DNA from 3 places in the Massilia sp. UYP32 genome. Region 1 is predicted to be linked to each of the others. Evidence: predicted binding sites of a transcription regulator. Region 1 holds the regulator's gene; each other region holds the start of a gene.
The links. The regulator LexA, encoded in region 1, represses DNA repair genes until DNA is damaged. The targets are predictions, from matches to a motif close to ACTGTATNNNNATACAGT.
Positions count from the first base shown of each region.

Region 2: ABIB42_RS02460 (ATP-dependent helicase) is a predicted target of LexA. The motif match lies at 2,205-2,222, and genes of this name have one in related genera.
Region 3: imuA (translesion DNA synthesis-associated protein ImuA) is a predicted target of LexA. The motif match lies at 2,269-2,286, and genes of this name have one in related genera.

Region 1 covers NZ_JBNDIK010000009.1:168,803-176,886, forward strand. The annotation lists gene ABIB42_RS09320 (inorganic phosphate transporter) at 1-273, opposite strand, end outside; gene ABIB42_RS09325 (DUF47 domain-containing protein) at 296-922, opposite strand; gene ABIB42_RS09330 (replicative DNA helicase) at 1,013-2,410, opposite strand; gene rplI (50S ribosomal protein L9) at 2,520-2,972, opposite strand; gene rpsR (30S ribosomal protein S18) at 3,011-3,301, opposite strand; gene priB (primosomal replication protein N) at 3,333-3,623, opposite strand; gene rpsF (30S ribosomal protein S6) at 3,665-4,057, opposite strand; gene lexA (transcriptional repressor LexA) at 4,342-4,971, shown strand; gene ABIB42_RS09360 (tetratricopeptide repeat protein) at 5,019-5,735, opposite strand; gene ABIB42_RS09365 (cystathionine gamma-synthase family protein) at 5,856-7,097, opposite strand; gene purF (amidophosphoribosyltransferase) at 7,101-8,084, opposite strand, start outside.
Region 2 covers NZ_JBNDIK010000002.1:223,888-231,971, reverse strand. The annotation lists gene ABIB42_RS02480 (chromate transporter) at 1-150, opposite strand, end outside; gene ABIB42_RS02475 (hypothetical protein) at 212-382, opposite strand; gene ABIB42_RS02470 (hypothetical protein) at 573-791, shown strand; gene ABIB42_RS02465 (IS1595 family transposase) at 929-1,897, shown strand; gene ABIB42_RS02460 (ATP-dependent helicase) at 2,246-4,342, shown strand; gene ABIB42_RS02455 (sugar porter family MFS transporter) at 4,920-6,362, shown strand; gene ABIB42_RS02450 (hypothetical protein) at 6,367-7,011, opposite strand; gene glpD (glycerol-3-phosphate dehydrogenase) at 7,134-8,084, shown strand, end outside.
Region 3 covers NZ_JBNDIK010000012.1:160,297-168,380, forward strand. The annotation lists gene ABIB42_RS11620 (Y-family DNA polymerase) at 1-1,611, opposite strand, end outside; gene imuA (translesion DNA synthesis-associated protein ImuA) at 1,541-2,248, opposite strand; gene ABIB42_RS11630 (DUF2955 domain-containing protein) at 2,360-3,397, opposite strand; gene ABIB42_RS11635 (HlyD family secretion protein) at 3,400-4,554, opposite strand; gene ABIB42_RS11640 (efflux transporter outer membrane subunit) at 4,551-6,116, opposite strand; gene ABIB42_RS11645 (AI-2E family transporter) at 6,119-7,264, opposite strand; gene ABIB42_RS11650 (3-hydroxybutyrate dehydrogenase) at 7,289-8,071, opposite strand.

The sequences.
Region 1 (8,084 bases):
GACCAGGGCGCCGAAGATGACATAGTGATCGACCACGCTCGGGTCGATGGTGCCCTTGCCGATGGTCTGCGCGACCTTCATGTTGACCACGAAGATCGCGATGAAGTTGAAGAAGGCGGCCATCGCGACGGCATGCTGCGGCTTCAGGACGCCGGTCGACACGACGGTGGCGATCGAGTTCGCCGAGTCGTGGAAGCCGTTCATGAAGTCGAAGATGAGTGCCAGCACCACCAGCATGCCCAGCACATAAATGCTGATGTTAACAGTATCCATGGTTGTTTCGCTCGAACGACGCTTACGCGTTTTCGACGATGATGCCTTCGATGATGTTGGCCACGTCTTCGCAGCGGTCGGTCACGGTTTCCAGGATCTCGTAGATCGCCTTCATCTTGATCAGGTTGCGCACGTCCGGTTCGTCGCGGAACAGCTTGGACATGGCGGCGCGCATCACGTGGTCGGCGTCCGACTCGAAGCGGTCGATCTCTTCGCAGATGGCGACGATCTTTGGCGCATTGTCCATATCGTGCAGCATCGAGACCGCTTCCTGCACCTTCAGGCAGCACGACAGGCACAGCTCGGCCAGGCGTTTCGCCTCCGGCGTCACCGCATGCAGGTCGTACAGCGACACGGTCTGGGCCGCGTCTTCCATCATGTCCAGGATGTCGTCCATGCGCGTGATCAGCTTGTGGATGTCGTCGCGGTCGAGCGGAGTGATGAAGGTCTTGTGCAGCAGGTCGACCGTGGCGTAGGTGATCTTGTCGGCCTGTTTTTCGATCGTTTCGACCGCATGGGTACGGGTTTCCAGATCGTCGAAATTGGTCATCAGGCCGACCATTTCATGGGCACCCTTCACGCACAAGGCCGCGTGCTGGTTGAACAGTTCAAAGAAATTGCCTTCTTTAGGCAAAAAGCGTCCAAACATTGTTTTTCTCCGTTTTTCTCTCGGTATTGCCGACGCTCCGGGAAAAGCGACGGCATGGTATGCGGCGTGACGCTGGCCGCGGTATGCGGCTTAGTCGCCCTGGTAGATAGACAGGTTGCCGCTGTAATTGCCAAATTTGGTGTATTGGCCAATCCAGGTCAGACGAATCGCCCCGATCGGGCCATTACGCTGCTTGCCGATGATGATCTCGGCGGTGCCTTTGTCAGGCGAATCCGGGTTATAGACTTCGTCGCGGTACAGGAAGATGATCACGTCCGCATCCTGTTCGATAGCGCCGGATTCGCGCAGGTCGGACATCACGGGACGTTTGTTGGGGCGTTGTTCCAGCGAGCGGTTCAGCTGCGACAGCGCGATCACGGGGCACTGCAGTTCCTTCGCCAGGCCCTTGAGCGAGCGCGAGATCTCGGAAATCTCGGAGGCGCGGTTGTCGCCCGGCTTCGAACCCTGCATCAGCTGCAGGTAGTCGACGATGATCAGGCCGAGCTTGCCGCACTGGCGCGCCAGGCGGCGTGCCCGCGCGCGCATCTCGATCGGGTTCAATGCGGGGGTTTCGTCGATGTACAGCTGGGCATCGTTCATCTTCTGGATGGCGTGCGTCAGGCGCGGCCAGTCCTCGTCGTGCAGGCGGCCGGTACGCAGGCGGTGCTGGTCGAGCTGGCCGACCGAGCCGAGCATACGCATGGCCAGCTGGGCGCCGCCCATCTCCATCGAGAACACGGCGACCGGCAGGCCGGCCTCGATCGCGACGTTCTCGCCGATGTTCACCGAGAACGCGGTCTTGCCCATCGATGGACGGCCGGCGACGATGACCAGGTCGCCCGGCTGCAGGCCGGAGGTCATGCGGTCGAGGTCGATGAAGCCGGTCGGCACGCCGGTGATCTCGCCCTGGTTTTCGCGCGAGTACAGTTCGTCGATGCGCTCGACCACCTGGGTCAGCAGCGGCTGCACCGCCAGCCAGCCCTGGGCGCCACGGGCGCCCTGCTCGGCGATGGCGAAGATCCGCGATTCCGCTTCGTCGAGCATCTGCTTGACTTCCTTGCCCTGCGGATTGAAGGCATTGCCGGAAATCTCGTCGGCGACGGTGATCAGCTGGCGCAGGATGCCGCGGTCGCGCACGATCTCGGCGTAGCGGCGGATATTGGCGGCCGACGGCGTGTTCTGCGCCATCGCGTTCAGGTATTGCAGGCCACCCACTTCCTCGGCCTTGCCGAGCTGGTTGCAGGCTTCATAGACCGTGATCACGTCGGCCGGCTTGCCGGCGTTGATCAGGCGAACCATCTGTTCGAAGATGATGCGGTGATCGTAACGGTAGAAGTCTTCCGCATGCATGAAGTCGGCGATGCGGTCCCAGGCGGCATTATCGCGCAGCAGGCCGCCGATGACGGACTGCTCTGCTTCGATGGAGTGCGGGGGAATGCGCAGGGCTTCGATCTGCGGGTCTGAGGGTGCTGCGTTCATGGGCGGCATTATACCTTCTCCTGTCACACGGCTGTCATAATTGGTGAGTTTCAAAAGCAAAAAAGCCGGGAGAACCCGGCTTTTTTGTGCACTGCTTTTACTTCAGTTCAGCATTCGCTTAGGCAGCTTCGCCCACGACAGCGATGGTGATTTCCGACACGACGTCGGTGTGCAGGGCGACTGCAACCGGGAATTCGCCGGTGGTCTTCAGCGGGCCGTTCGGCAGGCGAACGGCAGCTTTTTCGACCGGGAAGCCCTGCTTGGTCAGCGCTTCAGCGATGTCCGCGTTGGTGACCGAACCGAACAGACGGCCGTCGACGCCGGCCTTCTGGCCGATGGTGACGGTCAGGCCGCTCAGCTTGTCGCCTTGGGCTTGGGCGGCTGCCAGTTTCTCGGCGGCTGCTTTTTCCAGTTCGGCGCGCTTGGCTTCGAACTCGGCCACTGCCGACGCGGTAGCGCGGCGTGCCATCTTTTGTGGGATCAGGAAGTTACGTGCGTAACCATCCTTGACTTTGACGACGTCGCCCAGGTTGCCGACGTTGATAACTTTTTCCAACAGAATAACTTGCATGTTTTATCTCCAGGATATCTGACTGTCGTGACCGACGATTAACCGTGGTGCAGGTCGGTGTACGGCAGCAGCGCCAGGTAACGGGCGCGCTTGATGGCGGTGTCGACCTGACGCTGGTAGTGCGCCTTGGTGCCGGTCAGACGTGCTGGCATGATCTTGCCGTTTTCCTGGACGAAGTCCTTCAGGGTGTCGACGTCTTTGTAGTCGACCTGCTCAACGCCGGCGGCGGTGAAGCGGCAGAATTTCTTGCGCTTGAACAGCGGGTTCTGCTGCTTGCGCTTCAGTTTTTCTTTGGCTTTGTTTTTGTCGAACTTTTTACCGAATGCCATTTCGAGGCTCCTGTATATCTAAATTGCCGAACTAGGCGGCACTGAAATCAATGATGTGAAACACCAGGGCTTTGCTGTTGCGATTTTTTCGTGCGAGGAATCCATCGAAGCGGTAGCTGGCGCCGAGCTCGGCGTTTCCGAACCTGCCCGAAATCTCGCCCGCGGCGAACGCGGGAACTTCGAACTCGACCAGGCGATCGATCCCCGCCTCGCGCTGATGCGAACTGTGCATCAGGACGGCTGAAACGATCGGCACGCCGGCCGGGGTGTAGCGCAGGACATCACGCTCGGCGATGGTCGCCACGAGCTGGAGCTGGTTCACCCGGTTCTACTACTGCTTGCTACGAATTCCTGGAAAAAATCTTAGGCAGCGGCGGCCGGGGCAGCTGCAGGAGCGGCTGCTTCTGCACGGTGGCTCTTGGCTGCGTCTTCGCGCTGCACCGATTTCATCATCGGCGACGGTGCGGTTTCTGCTTTCTTCATCTTGACGGTCAGATGACGCAGAACGGCATCATTGAACTTGAATGCGGTTTCCAGCTCGACCAGGGTCTCGTTGTCGCACTCGATGTTCAGGCAGATGTAGTGAGCCTTTGGCAGCTTCTGGATCTGGTAAGCCATCTGGCGGCGGCCCCAGTCTTCCACGCGATGGATGTTACCGCCGCGGCTGGTCACCGTGGTCTTGTAACGCTCGATCATCGCCGGGACTTGCTCGCTCTGGTCCGGATGGACGATAAAAACGATTTCATAATGACGCATGCATTACTCCTTGAGGACGTTTTACATAAATGCCCACCTCGGCGTCAAGACGAGTGTGGGAAGGGAACAGCCAGCTAGTATAGCGTGAAATGGGCAAAAAGGGAACTTTGCTGTCAAGCGCCCCATCGCGGCGCCGCGCTCACTCGACAATTAGGCCCATGGACGCCCTGTTTTTTGTCTTGTGCGCGCTTTTTTTGCGCTTTTTCGTGTATATCACTTGCGTATAGCAGAATACTGTACAAAAATACAGTCTACCTCTACAACCCGTTGCTGCAAGATTATTTATGCTCAAGCTCACTGCAAGGCAAGAACAGATCCTTAACCTGATCAAGGAAGCGATCGAGAACACGGGTTTCCCTCCGACCCGGGCCGAAATCGCGGCCGAACTGGGCTTCCGTTCGGCCAATGCGGCCGAAGAACACCTGCAAGCCCTGGCGCGCAAGGGCGCGATCGAGATTTCGCCGGGCACTTCGCGCGGCATCCGCCTGGTCGGCGCCAGCGTCGAGCAGATCCCGATGCCGCCACCTTCCCTGATGTCGCTGCCGCTGGTCGGTCGCGTCGCCGCCGGCAATCCGATCCTGGCGCAAGAACACGTCGAAGCGACCTATAACGTCGACACCGCGATGTTCGCGGCGCGGCCCGACTTCTTGCTCAAGGTAAAAGGCTGGTCGATGCGCGACGCCGGCATCATGGATGGCGACTTTTTGGCGGTCAAGAAAATCGACAGCGCCAAGAACGGCCAGATCGTCGTCGCCCGCCTGGGCGAGGAAGTCACCGTCAAGCGCTACCGCAAGACCGGCGACCTGGTCGAACTGCTGCCCGAGAACCCCGACTTCAAGGTCATCGAAGTCACGCCCGACGAAGAGTTTGCGCTCGAGGGACTGGCGGTTGGGTTGATGCGCAGCTGGAACTGATCGACTTCACCTCTTGAGCACGCCGGCCTGCGGGCCGGCATTCACTATTATTGCTTGGCCTTGTTGACCACCGCATTATGCTGGTCCACGAAGGCCTCGGTCGCGCTGCGCCAGGCGGCGAAATCGGCCAATACCATCTTCGAATTGACTTTCGCTCCCTCGGCGATGTTCTGGCGCACCGCCTCCAGATAGGCGGTCGAGGCCTCGGTTTCCTGCTTGTTCATCAGCTTGGCGATGTCGGGCGGGATGCGCTTGGTCAGCGGCGACTGCGCGTTCAGGTTGGTCACCATCTTGTTGTAGCAATCCTGCCAGCTGGTCACGGCGTTGTTCACGCGCTCGATCTCTTCATTGATCTTCGACACCGCCGGGATGCGCGGCGACGGGCAGCGGTATTCGCCCGACTGCAGCTCGGCGCCATCGTAGCCCTTGATCCAGTAGTCGATCTCGGCGCGGCGAAGGACGCGCTGCTGCATGATCACGAGCGAGTCGGCGGCGACCTTATTGCCCTTGGCGGCCGACTTTTCGAACCACTCCTTCGCCTTTGCCTCGTCGACCGCGCCGGCTTCGCCATACCAGTACATCTGGCCCAGCTGCTGCTGGGCCTGTGGATTGCCGGCATTGGCCAGCTTGGTGTACAGCTTGAGCGCGCCCGCATAGTCCTTCTTCTCGAACAGGGCGTTGGCATCCTCGAGTTCGCCGGCGAAGGCGGCGCCACCGCTTGCGAAGGACACCGCGAGGAACAGGCAGGACAGGATTCGTTTCATGGGCATACCGTAAGGCTGGGCTGGTAAAAGTCCATGATAGCCGTGTTTTACGGCTGGGCTCAACCGCAAAAACGACGAGGCCGGCATTTGCCGGCCCCATCAGGACAGTTTTACCTGGCTTTACGCATCCAGCGCCTGGCGGAAGTCGCCGACCAGGTCGGCGGTGTCCTCGATGCCCACCGACACCCGGATCAGGCCTTCCGCGATGCCCATGCTGGCGCGCCGCTCGGGCCCCATCTCGAAGAATATCGTGTGCGCCACCGGAATCACCAGGGTGCGGTTGTCGCCCAGGTTCGAGGCCGGGATCGCCAACTTGAGGCGGTTCAGGTAATCGAACGGGTCGATCTCGTCCTTCAGCTCGAAGCTCAAGAGCGAGCCGCCGGAGCGAAACAGGGTCTCGACGATCGCGTGCTGCGGGTGCGAGGCCAGGCCCGGATAATGCACGGCGGCGACCCGGTCATCGGCTTCGAGCATCGTCGCCAGCGCCAGCGCATTGGCGCAGGTGCGCTCCATGCGCAGGGCCAGCGTCTCGGCGCCGACCGCGATGTGGTGCGCCGCTTCCGGCCCCAGCGCGGCGCCAAAGTCGCGCAGCGCCTTGGCCCGCAGCTGCGCCATGCCTTGCGCACTTGCTGTCTGCTTTCTGAAGTTCTGGGCGATGTTCGGATACGCGGCCCAGTCGAACAGGCCCGTGTCGGTCAGCGCGCCGCCCAGCGCGATGCCGTGGCCGCCGATCGACTTGGTCAGCGAATTGACCACCAGCCCGGCATGCACGTCCCTCGGACGGAACAGCCAGGGCGTGGTCATCGTGTTGTCGACCACGTACAGGATGCCGCGCGCGCGGCACAGTTCGCCGATGCGGGCCAGGTCCGCCACCTGCGTGCGCGGATTGGCGATGGTCTCGACGAACACCATACGGGTGTTCGGTTGCAGCGCCGCTTCCACCCGGGCCACGTCGGTGGCGTCGACGAAAGCGACGTCGACGCCCTGCCCCGCCACCGTCTGCCACAGGCTGTTGGTGTTCCCGAACAGGAAGCTCGACGAGACGATGTGGTCGCCGGCTTTCAGGAGCGCCTGGAACAGCGCGCCGATCGCCGCCATGCCGGTGCCGAAGCACAGGGTGGCGACGCCGTCTTCCATCCTGCTGATCTTGTCTTCCAGGGCCGACACCGTCGGGTTGCCCTGGCGGCCGTAGCGAAAGCCCGGCTCCTTGCCCTGGAATACCGACGCCAGCTGGCGCGCATCGGCATAGCCGAAGGCGACCGAGGTGTGCACCGGCTTGTGCAGCGAACCCTGCTCGATCGTCTTGCGGCGATCGTTGTGCAGGATGGTGGTCGTGAAACCGTAGTGCTTGTTATCCGACATGGTTTACTCGGCCGCCACCGGCGGATTCAGGTTGAGCTGGGTGCGCACCTTGTCCTCGGCGTCCTTCGACTTCGGATTGTGACGCGCCGATTCCTGGCGGTCCAGGTATTCGGGGGTCACGTCGCCGGTGACGTAGACGCCGTCGAAACACGAGGCCTCGAAGTTCTTCAGCGCCGGATTGACGTCCGAGATCGCGCGCTTGAGCGCGTCGACGTCCTGGTACACCACGCGGTCGGCCGTGATCTCGCGGCACACTTCCTCGACCGTGCGGCCATGGGCGATCAGCTCGTCGCGGGTCGGCATGTCGATGCCGTACACGTTCGGGTACAGCACCGGCGGCGCGGCCGAGGCGAAGAACACCTTGCGGGCGCCGGCTTCGCGCGCCATCTGCACGATCTCGCGGCTGGTGGTGCCGCGCACGATCGAATCGTCGACCAGCAGCACGTTCTTGTCCTTGAACTCGGAGCTAATCGCGTTCAGTTTCTGGCGCACCGATTTCTTGCGCATGCCCTGGCCCGGCATGATGAAGGTGCGGCCGATGTAGCGGTTCTTGATGAAGCCTTCGCGGTATTCGACGCCGAGCTTCAATGCCAGCTGGATCGCGGCCGGGCGCGAGGAATCGGGGATCGGCATCACCACGTCGATCTCGTCGACCGGGATCTCCTTGCTGACCTTGTCGGCCAGGTACTCGCCCATGCGCAGGCGGGTGGCGTACACCGAGGCGCCGTCGATCACGGAATCCGGACGGGCCAGGTAGACGAACTCGAAGGCGCACGGGTTGAGCGACGGGTTCTCGGCGCACTGGCGCTCGTGCAGCTGGTTGTTTTCGTCGATGAAGACCGCTTCGCCCGGCGCGATGTCGCGCACGAAACGGAAGCCCAGGCCCTCCAGGGCGACCGATTCGCTGGCCACCAGGTACTCGTTGCCCTGCTCGGTCTCGTTGACGCCCAGGCACAGCGGGCGGATGCCGAACGGATCGCGGAAGGC
Region 2 (8,084 bases), on a different contig from region 1:
CACCCCGCCGAAGCCCTGCAGGGCGATCAGCGTGAACGACACGAACAGGTCGGTCAGCGAAGTCGGACGGGGACGATCGGGTTCGGCCGGCGGCGCAGTACGTGGGGACTGGGGGGCGGAAGGCGGTATCGGCAAGGGTGAGGCGCTCATCCGGCGATTATCGCCGCAGGGCCCGTGCCGTGTCCACGCACTACCCGCCGTGGGTAGTGGCTCAGCCGCCGCCGATGCCTTCCATCACGCGGCCGGTGCCGCCGCATTGCGGGCATGGCTTGCCATCGGCCAGCGTGCCGCGGCCGGCGCAGGCGTCGCAGATGTCCTCGCCGGCGCCAGGCGTGCCGGGAGCGGCGTCGTCGCCGGGATTCAGGTCGGGTTGGATGCTCATGGAAATCCTCATGGTTGGTGTGTTGCGGCCGATTGTAGGCAGGATGACGGGCGGGCGGCGCAGCGCTGGTCGAGGCCACAGGCATCCAGCCAGGGTTTTCGCGGTTCGATACAGGTTTGACATTGACTTCATTCCAGCATCGTCAATACTCGTGGTGCGTCAGCGACATAACCCACCGGAGACCCGCGCCATGAGCCCATACCGTGCCCAGGATATCGACCAACGCCTCTCCGGATCTTCCGAGCTCAGGCGCAACGTACGCGAGCGTGACATCGTGGCGCGCGGCATCGCCACGCTGGGCGAGTGCGGCACCATGCCGGCGCTCGAGTACCTCAAGGCGCATGGCGTGCGCTCGCAGGTGATCGAACGCGTGCTGCTCGAACCGGAACGGCGCCGGGCGCTCGCCTGATCGGGAGTGGCGCCCGGTTGACCATGACGTTGTCGCCACATTTATTTAGGCGCTGTACTCGTTAGATATGGATGAGCATTGAACTGCTGAGTTGACTCGCGGTCCAATCCCGGTCGCCATCGATCGGGGAGCGCGCCATGCAAGCGCCGAAGTTTGCGAAGCTGTTTGCCCAGCTTGCGCTGCTGAACCAGCCGCAACGCCAGCAGGTGCTGGCGGCACTGCATCCTGCAGCCGGGCTCGACAGGGTGATCGCCCTCATCGGTGAGATCCGATCAAAGGGGCGACGCTGCCCCGACTGCGCCTGCGATCGATGCCACCGGCATGGCCAGGCCAACGATTTGCAGCGCTTTCGCTGTTGTGCATGCGGCCGCACCTTCAACGACCTGACCGGCACGCCGCTGGCGCGGCTCGGGCACAAGAGCAGGTGGCTCGATTATCTGGAAACGGTGCTCGACTCCCGCACAGTCCGCGCTGCGGCCAAGCGTGTCGGCGTGCATCCCAACACGGCGTTTCGTTGGCGCCACCGCTTCCTCGACCGGGTCAAGGACGACCGGCCTGAGCGCCTTTTGGGTATCGTCGAGGCCGATGAAATGTTCCTGCTCGAATCGCAGAAGGGTTCGCGCAAGCTCGACCGCCAGCCGCGCAAGCGCGGTGGCAGGGCCGCCCTGCGCGGCATCTCGCATCACCTCGACTGCATCCTGGTGGCGCGCGACCGCAGCGGCCAGACCATCGACGCCGTCACCGGCCGCGGCGCCCTGAAAGTGGCCCAGCTGGTCAGGCACCTGCTGCCGAAACTCGATCCGCAAGCGCTGCTGGTCACCGACACCAACGCCGCCTATCCCGCCTTCGCCCGTGCCCACGGCATCGCGCACCAGGCTGTCAATCTCAGTGCCGGAGAACGAGTCCGCAACGGCATCGAGGGCGCCATCCATATCCAGAATGTCAACGCCTATCACCGACGCTTCAAACAATGGCTGGCGCGCTTCCATGGCGTGGCGTCGCGCTGGCTGCCCAATTATCTGGGTTGGCAGTGGGCGCTCGATGGCGGACGGGTCACTTCTGTCGAGCAATTGCTGCGTATTGCATTCGGAGTCATCAACAGATAACGATGACAGCGCCTTTATTTATGGTGCATACTGTGTGCATCAGGGACAAATCGTGTAAGCCCTTGATTTTCAGCGGAAACGAGATTGCCTTCCCAATAGGCAAATTGTTGAAAGCCGCACGGGAGGCCGCGTCCAGCGTGTCAAGCCCCCGCTTTTCCACATACTTATTCACAGACTTTGTGGATATCCAAAAAACGCCTTGATTATCCGTGACTTGGCAGCGATTGCTGAGGTCATGCCTGATGTCATTCTTGACAACTCCTTGACGGTGGCGTCAGACGGCCGCATTTTCTGCTTGCGGCCCGTGACTGGATAAATGTACAGTATGGCATTTCCAGATTCCGTCCCATGTCCGCCGTCGCCGATCCGATCGCCAACCTGTCCGCCACCGACGACCCGTTCGCCAGCCTGAACCCCGAGCAGCGGGCAGCGGTCGAGCACGACGTCGGGCTTGACGCGCCGCGTCCGCTGCTGGTGGTGGCCGGCGCCGGTTCCGGCAAGACCAACACCCTGGCGCACCGGGTGGCGCGCCTGATCCAGTCGGGCGCCGATCCGCAGCGCATCCTGCTGCTGACGTTTTCGCGCCGCGCCGCCACCGAGATGACCCAGCGCGCCGGCGGCGTGCTGCACCGGCTGTTCGGGCTCAAGGGCAGCCAGGCGCCGGTCACGCTGCCCTGGGCCGGCACCTTCCACAGCATCGGCGCGCGCCTGCTGCGCGAGTTCGCCGGACGCATCGGCCTGGATGCCGGGTTCACGATCCACGACCGCGGCGACTCCGAAGACCTGATGGGCATGGTGCGCCACGAGATCGGCCTGAGCCAGCTCGACAAACGCTTTCCGCTGAAAGGCACCTGCCTGTCGATCTATTCGCGCGTGGTCAATGGCCGCGAGCCGCTCGACGCGGTGCTGCAGGCGTTCTTCCCCTGGTGCAGCGAGTGGGAAGCCCAGCTCAAGACCCTGTTCGGCGCCTATGTCGACGCCAAGCAGGAGCAGAACGTGCTCGACTACGACGACCTGCTGCTGTTCTGGGCCGAGATGGCGGCCGACCCGGTGCTGGGGGCGGAGCTCGGCGCGCTGTTCGACCACGTGCTGGTCGACGAATACCAGGACACCAACCGCCTGCAGGCGGCCATCGTCACCGGCATGAAGCCCGACGGCCGCGGCGTGATGGTCGTCGGCGACGATGCGCAATCGATCTATGGCTTTCGCGGCGCCACCGTGCGCAACATCCTCGACTTTCCGGCCCAGTTCTCGCAGCCGGCGCACCTGATCACGCTGGAGCGCAACTACCGTTCCACGCAGCCGATCCTGGACGCGTCGAACGCCGTGATCGGCGCCGCGCTCGAGCGCCACGCCAAGACCCTGTGGACCGACAAGGCGTCGAGCATCAAGCCGCAGCTGGTGTTGATTCCCGACGAAGCCGAGCAGGCGCGCTGGGTCTGCAACCGCATCCTCGAACAGCGCGAGACCGGCGTCGCACTCAAAAGCCAGGCGGTGCTGTTTCGCGCCGCCAGCCACAGCGCCGCGCTCGAACTCGAACTCATGCGTCGCAACATCCCCTTCGTCAAGTTCGGCGGCCTGAAATTCCTGGAAGCGGCCCACATCAAGGACGTGCTGGCCGTGCTGCGCTTCGCCCAGAACCCGAGCGGACGGCTGGCGGGTTTCCGCGCGCTGCAGCTGATTCCCGGCATCGGCCAGGCGACCGCCACCCGGCTGGTCGAGGCCGCAGGCAGCAGCGACGATCCGGCGGCGGCACTGGAAGGCTTCGCGGTGCCGGCGCGCTGCAAGACCGACTGGCAGGCATTCTGCGCGCTGTACCGGCGCCTGCGCACGCCCGGCCTGCGCTGGCCGATGGATCTCGAGCTGGCGCGCGAATGGTACCAGCCGCACCTGGAGCGCCTGCACGACGATGCGCAGGTGCGCGCGGCCGACCTCGACCAGCTGGTGGCGCTGTCCGGCGGCTATGGCAACCGCGAGAGCTTCCTGGCCGAGATCACGCTCGATCCGCCCGAGGCCACCAGCGACCGCGCCGGCGCGCCGCTGCTCGACGAAGACTACGTGATCCTGTCCACGATCCACTCGAGCAAGGGGCAGGAGTGGAACACGGTGCACGTATTGAACGTCGTCGACGGCTGCATGCCGTCCGACATGGCGACCGGCAGCCAGGACGACATCGAGGAAGAACGGCGCCTGCTCTACGTGGCCATGACGCGGGCGCGCGAGAACCTGCACCTGGTGGTGCCGAACCGCTTCTTCATCAAGCAGCAGTCGAGCATGGGCGACCGCCATGTGTATGCGACGCGCACGCGCTTCATCACCCCGGTCATGCTCAAGCATTTCGAGGAATGCGCCTGGCTCAGCGCCGACAAGCGCGAGCTGCGCACGCCCATGCCCGACAGCATCCGCATGATGGTGCGCGACCGCGCCCGGAACGCGTGGAAATGACGACAGATGCGGACAAATTGACGACTTATCCCCGGTGCCCCACTTTTGTAGGAGTTTGCCGTATGTGACATGGACGCGCAGAAGTGGTGCACGTGCAAGTGACTGATTTTACGGGGATATTTTTTTGCCTTCTGAACGGGCATTTTGTTGAAACCCGCATCAATGCTGCGCTTGCGACTTGTCAAGTGGCGCTTTTCCACACAGTTATCCACATTTCTTGTGGATAGACCCAAAGATCGAATGAAATCAGGCACTTGGCGTCGCCCGCCCGCGGCCGCAAGTCGCATCCGGCCGTCGGCAGGATCGGCTGCCCCGGCGTGGGGCCGACGCGGGTGTCAGGGTGCGGCCGCACGTCAGGAACGGGCTGTCATTCGTGAATTGCAAGAAGATTCACTAATATGTAAGTTATCGAACATACCAGATCGATAACTGCAGTTAACCTGTATCAAGCAATTCCAACAGAGTGGCCGACTTATCGCCCGGCCACGCGAGCTCCGCCGTCCTCGCGACGGCGAGGGCGGCGGGCTCCGCCCGCATGCCGCCTGCCGCGTCCCCATTTTCCAAAGGATCTCGCCTCATGTCATCAGTCACGCCGCCAGCGCACGCCGCCAATCCCGCCAACCCCACCCCTCCCGATACCAGGGAAAGCCGCTTCGTGTTCAAGGTCGCCATCGCCGCGACCATGGGCGCGCTGGCCTTCGGCTATGACACGGGCGTCATTTCGGGCGCCTTGCCGTTCCTCGGCCTGGCGCCCGCGCAGGGCGGTCTCGGCCTGACGCCGGTGACCGAGGGCATCGTCACCTCGTCGCTGGTGTTCGGCGCCGCGCTCGGTTCGCTGATGGCGGGCACGCTGTCGGACAAGTATGGCCGCCGTACGACGCTGATGGGCCTGTCGCTGGTGTTCATGATCGGGGTGCTCGGTTCGGTGCTGGCGCCGTCGGTGGCGGTGCTGGTGGCGATGCGCTTCATCCTCGGCATGGCGGTGGGCGGCGCCTCGTCCACGGTGCCGGTGTTCATTGCCGAGATGGCCGGCCCCAGCCGGCGCGCGCGCCTGGTCAGCCAGAACGAGCTGATGATCGTGACCGGCCAGCTGGCGGCCTACGTGCTCAATGCGCTGCTGGCCTACCTGTCGGATTCCCCGCACGTCTGGCGCTACATGCTCGCCATCTCGGCGGTTCCGGCCATCCTGCTGGGGCTGGGCATGATGCTGGTGCCGAAGTCGCCGCGCTGGCTTGCCGGCCAGGGCCGGATGGACGAGGCGCGCGCAGTGCTCGGGCAGATCCGTTCGAGCGACAGGCAGATCGAGACCGAGATGGCGGAGATGGCCAGGCAGAACGCGATCGAGCGCGAGCAGGCGGGCTGGTCGGCCGTGCTCGGCACGCCGTGGATCCGCAAGCTGCTGTGGATCGGCATCGGCCTGGGCTTTACCGCCCAGTTCACCGGGATCAACGCCTTCATGTATTTCACCCCGATCATCCTGACTTCGACGGGCCTCGGCACCAATGCCGCACTGACCGCCACCATCGGCAACGGCGTGGTGTCGGTGATCGCGACCTTGATCGGCATCTGGCTGATCGGCAAGCACGGCCGCCGGCCGATGCTGATGACCGGCCTGGGCGGCGTGATCCTGACCCAGGCCGCGCTCGGCATCGTGCTGACGTGGTTCCCGGAGGGTCTGGCGCGCAGCTACGCGGCGCTCGCCTGCATCCTGTGCTTCCTGCTGTGCATGCAGATGCTGGTCGCGCCGGTGTACTGGCTGCTGATGTCCGAACTGTTTCCGATGCACGTACGCGGCGTGCTGACCGGCACCGCCGTGGCCTGCCAGTGGGTGTTCAACGCCCTGGTCGCCTTGCTGTTCCCGATCGCGCTGGCGCAGTTCGGCAGCGCCACCTTCTTCGTGTTCGCAGCCATCAATATTGCCTCGCTGGCCTTCGTCGCGACCTGCGTGCCGGAAACGCGCGGCAAGTCGCTGGAAGGGCTGGAGCGCCACCTGGAGAAGACGCTGAGCGCAGGCGCCTGAGACGTCAGTCGGTCGAGCGCACCGCGAGCGCGAGCCGCTCGAGCTCGCGCATGAAACGCTCGCAGGCCACGCCCGGCGCCCAAGGCTCCCACGGCCGGCAATCGTAGTAGGCGGCAAGGGGATCCTCGGCCAGCACCCCGGCGCGGATCTTGAGGGTGCGCCGCACCTCCTCGCGCGACCAGCCGGCCACGTGCACGGCCTCGGTGGCCGCGGCCAGGCGGTCGGCGCGCTTGTGCGCCGCATGGCTGCGCGCGTCCCAGGCCGGCAGGCCATAGCGCAGGAATACCATGTGTTCGAGGCGCCTGGTCAGCGCGCGGAAGGCGTCGCCCAGGAAAGGCTTGATCACCGAGATCGCATCGAAGCCGAGCAGGCCTTCCTCGGCGTCGTGCAGCAGTTCGCGCAACTCTTCCAGCGGCGTGATCGCCGGGGCGGCGGCGCGGCGCAGCAGCATCACCGTGATCGAGTGCTGGGCCACCGACAGCGGCAACGGCCAGGCCGAGTGGCCGCCCCAGCGGTAGGTGCGGGCCAGGCCGAGCGCCAGGTCGGCGTCGTCCCAGTCGAAGGGTGTCGGGTCGAGCAGGTCGAGGCGGCGGCCGGATGGCATGCGGACCCAGGCGCGGGTCCGGTCTGGCGTGGACGGGATGGACATGTGGCGATTTTACACACCGGCCCGTCCATTCTCCGCATAATTGACGCAGGCAAACGCCGGACCGGCGCGCCCGCGTAAAGTGGAACGGATGCGCCGGGTCGGATGGCTTGGAGGAGGGGGCGATGGGAGCGGACACGACGATCGATTGCGACCTGCTGGTGGTCGGCGGCGGCATCAATGGCGCCGGCATTGCGCGCGACGCGGCCGGGCGCGGCCTGTCGGTGGTGCTGTGCGAAAAGGACGACCTGGGCGCGCATACCTCGTCCGCCTCCAGCAAGCTGATCCACGGTGGCCTGCGCTATCTCGAATACCGCGAATTCGGCCTGGTGCGCAAGGCGCTGGCCGAACGCGAGACCCTGCTCAGGAGCGCGCCGCACATCATGCGTCCGCTGCGCTTCGTGATGCCGCACGTGGCAGGCCAGCGCCCGGCCTGGCTGATCCGCGCCGGCCTGTTCCTCTATGACCGGCTGGCGCCGCGCGCCTTCCTGCCGGCGTCCAGCGCGATCGAGCTGGCCGGCCACCCCGCCGGCGCGCCGCTCAAGCCCGAGTTCACGCGCGCCTTCGCCTATTCCGACGGCTGGGTCGACGACGCCCGGCTGGTGGTGCTCAACGCCCTCGATGCCCACGAGCGCGGCGCGCGGGTGCTCACCCATGCCGCCTGCGCAGACGTGGTCCGGCGCGCCGCGCACTGGGAGGCCCGCATCGATGGGGGCGGCGCGCCCCTGACCGTGCGCGCGCGCGGCCTGGTCAACGCCGCCGGCCCGTGGGCGGCCCATTTCGCGCGCGGCGCCAACCGGGCGGCGCCGCACCGCGCGCTGCGCCTGGTCAAGGGCAGCCACATCGTCGTGCCGCGCCTGTTCGATCATGGCTGCGCCTACCTGTTCCAGCATGCGGATGGCCGGGTCGTGTTCGCCATTCCGTATGAAGAAGTTTTCACCCTGGTCGGCACCACCGACGTCGATTTCGCGGGCGACCCCGGCGCCGCCGCGATCGGCGAGGGCGAGACGCGCTACCTGTGCGCGCTGGTCAACCGTTACTTCAAGCGCCAGCTGGCCCCGAGCGACGTGGTGTGG
Region 3 (8,084 bases), on a different contig from region 1:
CCAGCGCGGCGCGGCATCCTCGCCGGTGCCGTTGATGCGCTCGCGATAGATCCAGTACAGCGCGTGGTCTTGCCCCTCGGCGATGAAGTAGTCGCGCGTTTGCGTCTGGCTCCACCATCCGGCCTCGATGCGTTCGGGATTGGACGCCACCCGCAGCGGCGAACCGTAGAACGGCCGGTGGTCGCGCATCAGCAGCGCGATCGGCTTGGCCAGCAGCCAGGTCGGGCGTGGCAGGCTGCGCACATCGGGCGGCATCTGCGCCGCGCGCGCGGCGGCGCTCACCTTCTGCTGCACCGGCACCCAGGCATTGGCGACTTCGGGCCGGTAATCGGCCATCGGCAGCGCCTGCAAGACATTGTCTGCCCCCAGGCGCGCCACCAGCAGCTCGATCATGCGCATCCGGTCTTCCTCGCTGCCGCCGGGATCGGGGAACAGCGAATTGGTCGGCGGCGCCATCGCCTGCAATTGCTGCGCCTCCAGGCCGATGCCGATCACGGGCGCCTCGAGTTCGAGCTTGGCCAGGCGCTCGCGCAGCAGGCGCAGCAGGTGCTCGTCGCGCCAGGTGGGTTCGGCCAGCGCCACCTCGACCAGGGTCGGTGGACGCGCCATGCGGCCGCGCTCGTGATCGAGCGACAGCCGGATGCGCTCGACCGCCAGCTGGCGCGCGCACAGCCAGCCCGTCATCTGCAGCACCAGGCGATGGGCGCCGGCCAGCAGCAGTTCGGCCTGTTCGAGCCGGTCGAACAATTCGAGCCGCGCATGGAAACGCTCGGGCGGCGCGACCCACTGGAACAACTCGGCGTGCATGCCATAGGCGGCGTCGAGCATGTCGAGCAAGGCCCGCCCGCAGCGCCGCTGCAGGCCGGGCCGCGGCAGGCGCCGCAGCTCGTCCAGGCGGCGGCAGCCGATGCCCTCGAACCAGCCGGCGAACGGCCGCGCCGGCGGCAGCAAGCCCACCGGCAGGCGGTCGAGGCGCCGCACCAGCGAGTCCATCGTGAGGGCGCGCCCCGCATTACGGCGCGCCAGCAGCCAGGCCCCGCGCGCGGTGGGCGCGCAGGCGATGCAGGCCGTGAAGCCGAGCGCCGCCATATTGGCGCGCACCCGCTCGCACAGGCGCCGGATGCCGCCGAACAGGCGCAAACTGGCGCCGATATCGAGCAGCAGCGTCGCTTCTTCGGCCAGCGCCACCTGCGGCGTGTACTGCAGCATGGTCATGGCCACCGCCTCCATGGCCTCGGCCTCGCGCTCGTGGCTGCGCAGTTCGATGCGCGCCTCGGGCATCAGCATCAGCACGCCGCCGCGGCGCATGCCGATCTGCACGCCGGCAGCGCGCGCCGCCGGCGACAGCGCCATCACCCGCTCCTGCTCGAGGATGACGCTGCCATGGTCGCGGCCCGGACCGCCATGGCCATCAGCGCCAGGCGCGCTGCCATCCGATCCGCCAGCCGGGCCAACAGCCGGGCCAACCGCCGGATCAACAACCGAGCCAACTACCAGCCCCCCAATCGGGCCACCGACAACGCCGCCGGCCTCGCTCGCCTCACTGAACCAGCGTGGGCTGAAGACCTCGAGCGGTAGCTGGGGCAAATACAGGCCGATCCAGAGGCGCATGGCGTTGCAGTAGTGAAGATCCAAGAGGAAGGAACAGCGGCGCCTCGCGCTGCGGTCCCCGGCGTTTGACGAAGTCGATATTCATGCCGCCGGCCGCCGGCCGCAACGCAAGACGCAAAGGCGCGGGAGATGCATCTTGCGCCGCGGCCAGCGGGCGGAGCATGAAAAACAGCGTTTCGCCACCTTGCGCCGCCAGGTGCAGGCGGCGCAGATTGTCGTTACGCATATGGTTGGCCCAGAACAGCAAGGCGCCGCAACTGCCGCTACGCAACACCTGCTCGGCCGCCCAGAGTGCATCCGCGGTGCGCGTCGTGCGCAGCCACAGCAACTGGGATGGCTCCAGGCCGAGCGCGGCAAGCGCCAGGGCCTGGGGTGGATGGGGCGGTTGCAGCAGCACGATGCGGCGTTCGGCGCAGGCGGCCAGGGCCGGCCGCAGCAGGCGCATCTCGCCGATGCCGGGCTGCTGCAGGTGCAGGTCGACCAGGGTGCCGCCGGGCCAGCCGCCGCCGGGAAGCTGGCTCGAGAGCGTCGCGTGGCCGGTGTCGATGCAGCGCGTGTCGGCATGCGCCAGCTGCGACGCGCGCCACAGCGATGGGTGCACTGCCTCGGGTGCGGCAAGGATGGCTGAATGGGTCATGTCAGGCTTATCAGACAAATACTGTATAAACGTACAGTACTCGCTGAAGTCGCGTTTTGCAAGACCTATTCGTTTTGGCTATACCAATTGGGTCACTGGTATTGACTAAAATTAAACGTCCTGTTGCTTATTCACTCGCCCGAGCCGCAGCGCCCTCGCTGTGCGCCACCATTCCAGCGCCCACACGACGGCCCAGGCATACAGCGCGAGCGCGATGAACAAGCTCACCCGCACGAGCGAGGCGTGGCCGACGTCCTTCCCCACCACGCTGTCCTCGATGGCCGGGCCCAGCAAGATCAGCATGGTCACCAGGGCATTGCTCCAGAACGAGGGCGGCAGCGCCGAGGCCTTCAGGCCGAAGATCCGGGCCCCGCTCCACAGCGCCGCGGCGGCCATCCACAGCACCAGCATCCACAGGGTCGGCAACACCGCCAGGCCGAACCAGGCCAGGGTCGCCATGCCCGCGCCCGCCAGGGTCGAACCGACCAGTATCCGCCCCGCCGAACGGGCGCCGGTGGAGCCGGCCTGCTGGCCCAGCAGCACCGACTTGATGATGGCCGACAGATAGAAGGCCGGGTTGACCAGGGCCAGCACCAGCACCGGCATCACCACCAGCGTGGCCTGCACGGCGCGCCATCTGGCCGTGTGCGCGGCAACGGCGGGGGGCGCCGGCCTGGCGGCGGGGTCCGCTCCATCCGGGAACAAGGCATGCGACAGGCTGCCGACCAGCACGCCGACAAACAGCCCCAGCGCGATGGCGGTGCTGATCGCCGGCACCAGGGCCTGGTCGACCACCCCGGCCACCGGAATCAGGGTGAAAGCAATCGCCACGATATTCGCCAGCGGGCTGCCGCTTTGCAGGCCGATGAAGAATACCGTGTACAGCAGCAGCGCCGTCAACACCAGCGCGACGCTGGCGTAATGCTCCAGCAGCGGCACCATCAGCACGCCGGCCGCCAGCACCGCGGCGACCAGCAGGGCCACCACCATCCCCTTGAGCAAGGGCATCGGCGGCCCCGGCTTGCTCAACATCAGCACGGTCATGACGCACAGCACGAACGGCGACGACAGCGCCAGGCCATAGGCGAGCAGCACGGCCAGCGCCAGGCCGATCGCCAGCCGCAAGACCGCCTTGTCAGCGCGCTCCATCGTCAATAAAGATAAGAAAGGTAGCTCATCAGGCGGATGAAGACGGCGCCCAGCCAGTTCATCACCGTGTAGTCATCCGTATACACCAGCACGTCGGCCTGCCCGCCGATCCTGGCCGCGCGCAGCTGCGCGCGTTCGGAAGGGTCGAACTCCACGGCGACCGGGAAGCGCTGCGCCTGACGCAGCCAGTCGCGGCTGTTGTCGATCTCGGGCAAGGTGCCGGCCTTGGCCTCCCGGCCCGCATTGACCCCGCTGCCCACGCTGCGCACCCGACCCTTCAGCACCTTGCCCGGCACCACGTCGAGCACGATCGCGACCTCGTCGCCCGGCGCGATATTGCCGAGGTTATTCTCGGTCATGTCGGCGCTGATCCAGAGGTCGTGCACGGCGATCAGGGTCATCGCCGCCGAACCGGCCTGCACGACCTGGCCGACATCGGTGCGCAAGTCGGTCACCAGACCGCGCGCGGGTGCGGTCACGGCCGTACGCTCCAGATCGAGCTCGGCCTTCTCGACCGCCGCGCGGGCGCTGAGCAGCTGCGCATTGCGCTCCCCTTCATCGCCGGCCGCCTCCTCGGCGCGGCGCAGCTCCGCCTGGGCGGCGATTTCCTGGCTGCGCGCCGTGGCCAGCGACGCGCGCGCATTCTGCACCCGGCGGATCGACAGCGCGCCGGGGTCTTCGGCAAAGATCTGTTCCAGCCGGCCCGCATCCTGCTTGGCGAACACGTGCATGGCCCTGGCGGCCTGCAGCGCCGCATCGGCCGCCTTGACCGCCAGCGCCGAGGCATTCACCGAACGCCGCACCGATTCATAGTCCGCCAGGCTGCGGCGCAGGGCGATGCGGTAGGTGCTGGGGTCGATATGGAACAGGAGCTGCCCTTCCTCCACCTCGTCGTTGTTCTTGACGTAGACCTCCTGCACCATGCCCGTCACTTCGGACGCCACCGGCACCACGAAGGCTTGCACCCGGGCCTGCGAGGTATATGGCGTCAGGCGATCCGCCACCAGATACCAGCCCAGGCTGGCCACGATCAGGGCCAGCACGACGGTCAAGCCCAGCCGGCTTTTCCTGCCCGGCCGCGCCGGCGCCGGCGCGCCCGATGCGGCCGGGATGGGCGGCGGCGCCGTCTGTTCCAGCTTGACCGGTTCCGGGCTCATGGTTTGCGCTCCCCGCCGGGCGCCGGCAAGGGCGCGCGCAGGACGTCCTTCCAGTCGCTGCGCCGCTCCATGACGGCGCGGGTCGCCTCATCCACCGGCGGCCGGCTCCTGCCCCGTTCCCAGCCGCCGCCCATGGCTTTATAGAGGGCGATCAGGTTCTGCACCAGGCTGCCCCGGGTCGTGGCCAGGAGCTCTTGCTGGCTATACAGGACGCGCTGCGAATCGAGCACGCGCTGGAAATCGGTCAAGCCCTCGCGATACTGGAAGCTGGCGATATCCAGCGACCGCTGGGCGGCCTTGACGCCATCGGCCAGCAGCACGATCTGCGCGCCCGTCCGGGCAAAGCCGGCGGCCGCATCGTCGACCTCGCGCGCCGCATTCAGCACCGCGCCCTGGTACTGCTCATAGAGCTGCTGGAAGCGGGCATCCTGCACCAGGACGCCGTTGCTCAGGCGGCCATGGTCGAACACATTCCACAGCAGGCTTGATCCGAGCGCCCAGTTCAGCACCCGCGGCGCGCCATCGAGCGAGGTGGCCGACAGGCCCACCGATCCCAGCAGCGAGATCGAGGGATAGAGCTCGGCCGCGCTCACGCCGATCAGCGCCGACTGGGCCGCAAGCTGCATCTCCACCGCCCGCACATCCGGGCGGCGCCGCAGCAGATCGGCGGGCAGTTCGGTAATCAGGTCGGCCGCTAGGTCCATAGGCAGCCTGGTCATTGTGTGCCGGCCCGCCTCACTTGCGTTCATCTCGGGCAGCGGGCCGGGCGCGCGCGCCAGCAGCGTGCTCAGGGCGTTCTGCGCCTGGCGCAGGCCGATCTCGAGCGGAGGGATCGTGGCGAGGGTGCCCAGGTACAAGGTCCGGGCCTGCTGCACATCCAGCTCGGCCTCGTTACCGCCGCGAAACAGCAGCTCGGTGATCTGCAGGCTGCGTAGTTGCAAGGCCGCATTGTCGCGCGCGATCGCCAGCCGCGCCTCGGTGGTGAGGATCGTGTAATACAGGCTGGCCACCTGGGCCGCCATCAGGACCTGCACGTCGTCGTAGCGGGCGATGCTGGCCAGGTAGCCGGCGTCGGCCGCCTCGATGCCGCGCTTGAACTTGCCCCAGAAATCAAGCTCCCAACTGATGTCGACACTGGTGTTGAAGTCGGTCAGGCTGCTGTCCCGCCCTCCTGCCCGCCGCTGTCCCACGCGCAGCAACTCGCTCCTGAACTGCTGCCCCTGCGGATAGAGCGTGCTGCCGGCGATCCCGAGCTCGGCGCGTGCTTCCATGATGCGCAGGCCGGCGGCGCGCACCGTGGGGTTCACGCGCTGCGCCTCGGCGATCAGCGCGTCGAGCACGGCATCATCGAAGCTGCGCCACCATTGCTGGACCGATGCGCTCCCCTGCGCGCCGGCGCGCGGGTTCAGGGAAGCCAGCGAGCCGCCGTCCCAGCCGGCCAGCGCGGCCGGCATGCCGGGACGTTCGAAGTCGGGCCCGACCGTCGTGCAGGCGCCCAGCAGCGCCGCGCCCGCCAGCGCCAGCGCGCCCCTGCCCGACCACTTCCCGAGCGCGCCGCACACGGCTACTCCGGCGGCGCCGCCGCAGGCACAGGCACCGGCGCAGGCGCCGGCGGCGCCACGGCATCGGGGCTGTTCGCCACCCACCACATGAAGGCCTGGTAGCTCAGGGCAAAGAAGACCGCGCCGACGAACATGCCCAGCAGGCCGGCGCTGGCCAGGCCGCCCAGCGCGCCGAGCAGGATCACGGGCATCGGCGCATCCACGCCGCGTCCCAGCAGGAGCGGCTTGAGCACATTGTCGAGCGAGCCGGCGACCAGGAGCAGCACGGAATACGTGATCGCCTGCGTGCTGCTGTAATCCCCGCTGGTCCAGATATAGATAATCACCGGCAAGGTTGCCAGGATGGCCGGCACCTGCACGATGCCCAGCACCAGGATGAGCAGGGACAGCAGGCCGGCGAACGGCACGCCGGCGATGATGAACACCAGCCCGATCACGATGGCCTGGATGAAGGCCACGCCCAGCACCCCCAGGGCGACGGCCCGGATGGTCGCCGTGCACAGCACGGCGAACTCTTCGCCGCGCTCGAAGCCCACCATGCGCACGAAGATGGCCCGGATGCCGTTGGCGCTGGCCCGGCCCCAGGCCATGATGATGCCGGCGACGATGAACGAGAACAGGAACAGCAGCATCGCGCCGGCGATGCTGGCCACCACCTGCAGCGCCCTCCTGGTCAGGTCCGCCACTTGCGCATGCCTGCTGCGCAGCAGCGCCGGCAAGTCGGTATAGGCCTCCGACCACACTTCGTGGATGCGCTTGCCGACCAGCGGCCATTCGGCCACATTGGGCGACGGCGCGGGCACCTTCAGGGTGCCGGCGCGGACGCTGGCGACGGCGTTCTGCAGCGATTCGCCGAGCGAGGTCATCAGGATCGCCGTCGGCACCCCGATCACCACGATGGCGACCAGCACCAGCAGCGTGGCCGCCAGCCCCTGCTTGCCGCGCAGGCGCTGCGCCAGCTTCTGGTGCGCCGGATACAGGGTCACCGCCAGGATGATCGACCAGGCCACCAGCGCCAGGAAGGGAGCGAAGATGCGATAGCTCAGCAGCGCCAGCCCGAACACGATGCCGGCCCGGATGAACACATCCAGCAGCTTCCTCGACAGGCGTTCTTCGAGGTTGCTATCGAGCTCGTAGGGTGCGTTCACGGGGCGGTCCTTTTCTATCGTTGCCTACTCCATGAACCACCCATGGCTCACGATCAGCGACTGGCCGGTGAGCGCATTCGAGGGGAAGGCGGCGAAGAACAGCGCAACCCGGGCCACGTCCTGGACCGTCGTGAACTCGCCGTCGACGGTTTCCTTGAGCATGACGTTCTTGATGACCTCGTCCTCGGAGATGCCCAGCTCGCGCGCCTGCTCCGGAATCTGCTTGTCGACCAGCGGCGTGCGCACGAAACCCGGCGCGATCAGATTGGCGCGCACGCCGTGCTTCGCGCCTTCCTTGGCCACGACTTTGGTCAGGCCTTCCAGTCCATGCTTGGCCGTGACATAGGCCGACTTGAGCACCGACGCTTCTTTCGAGTGCACGGAACCGATATAGATGATGCTGCCGCCACGGCCGCCCGCGTACATATGCCGCACGCAGGCGCGCGTGGCGAGGAAGGCGCCGTCGAGGTGGATCGCCAACATCTTGCGCCAGTCGATGAACGGAAACGCCTCGATCGGATGCACGATCTGGATGCCCGCATTGCTCACCAGGATATCGATGCCGCCCCATTGCGCGACCACCGCCTCGATGCCGGCCTCGACCTGGGCTTCATTGGCGACATCCATGCCCACGCCCAGCGCCTGGTGGCCGGCGTCGCGCATCCCGGCTGCGGCAAGCTCGGCCGCCTCCAGGTCGAGGTCGGCGATGGCGATGCGCGCGCCTTCGCGCGCATAGGTGAGCGCGATTTCCTTGCCGATGCCGCTGGCGGCGCCGGTGATGACAGCAACCTTTCCTTCGAGCTTCATGAGGCCTCCGTGG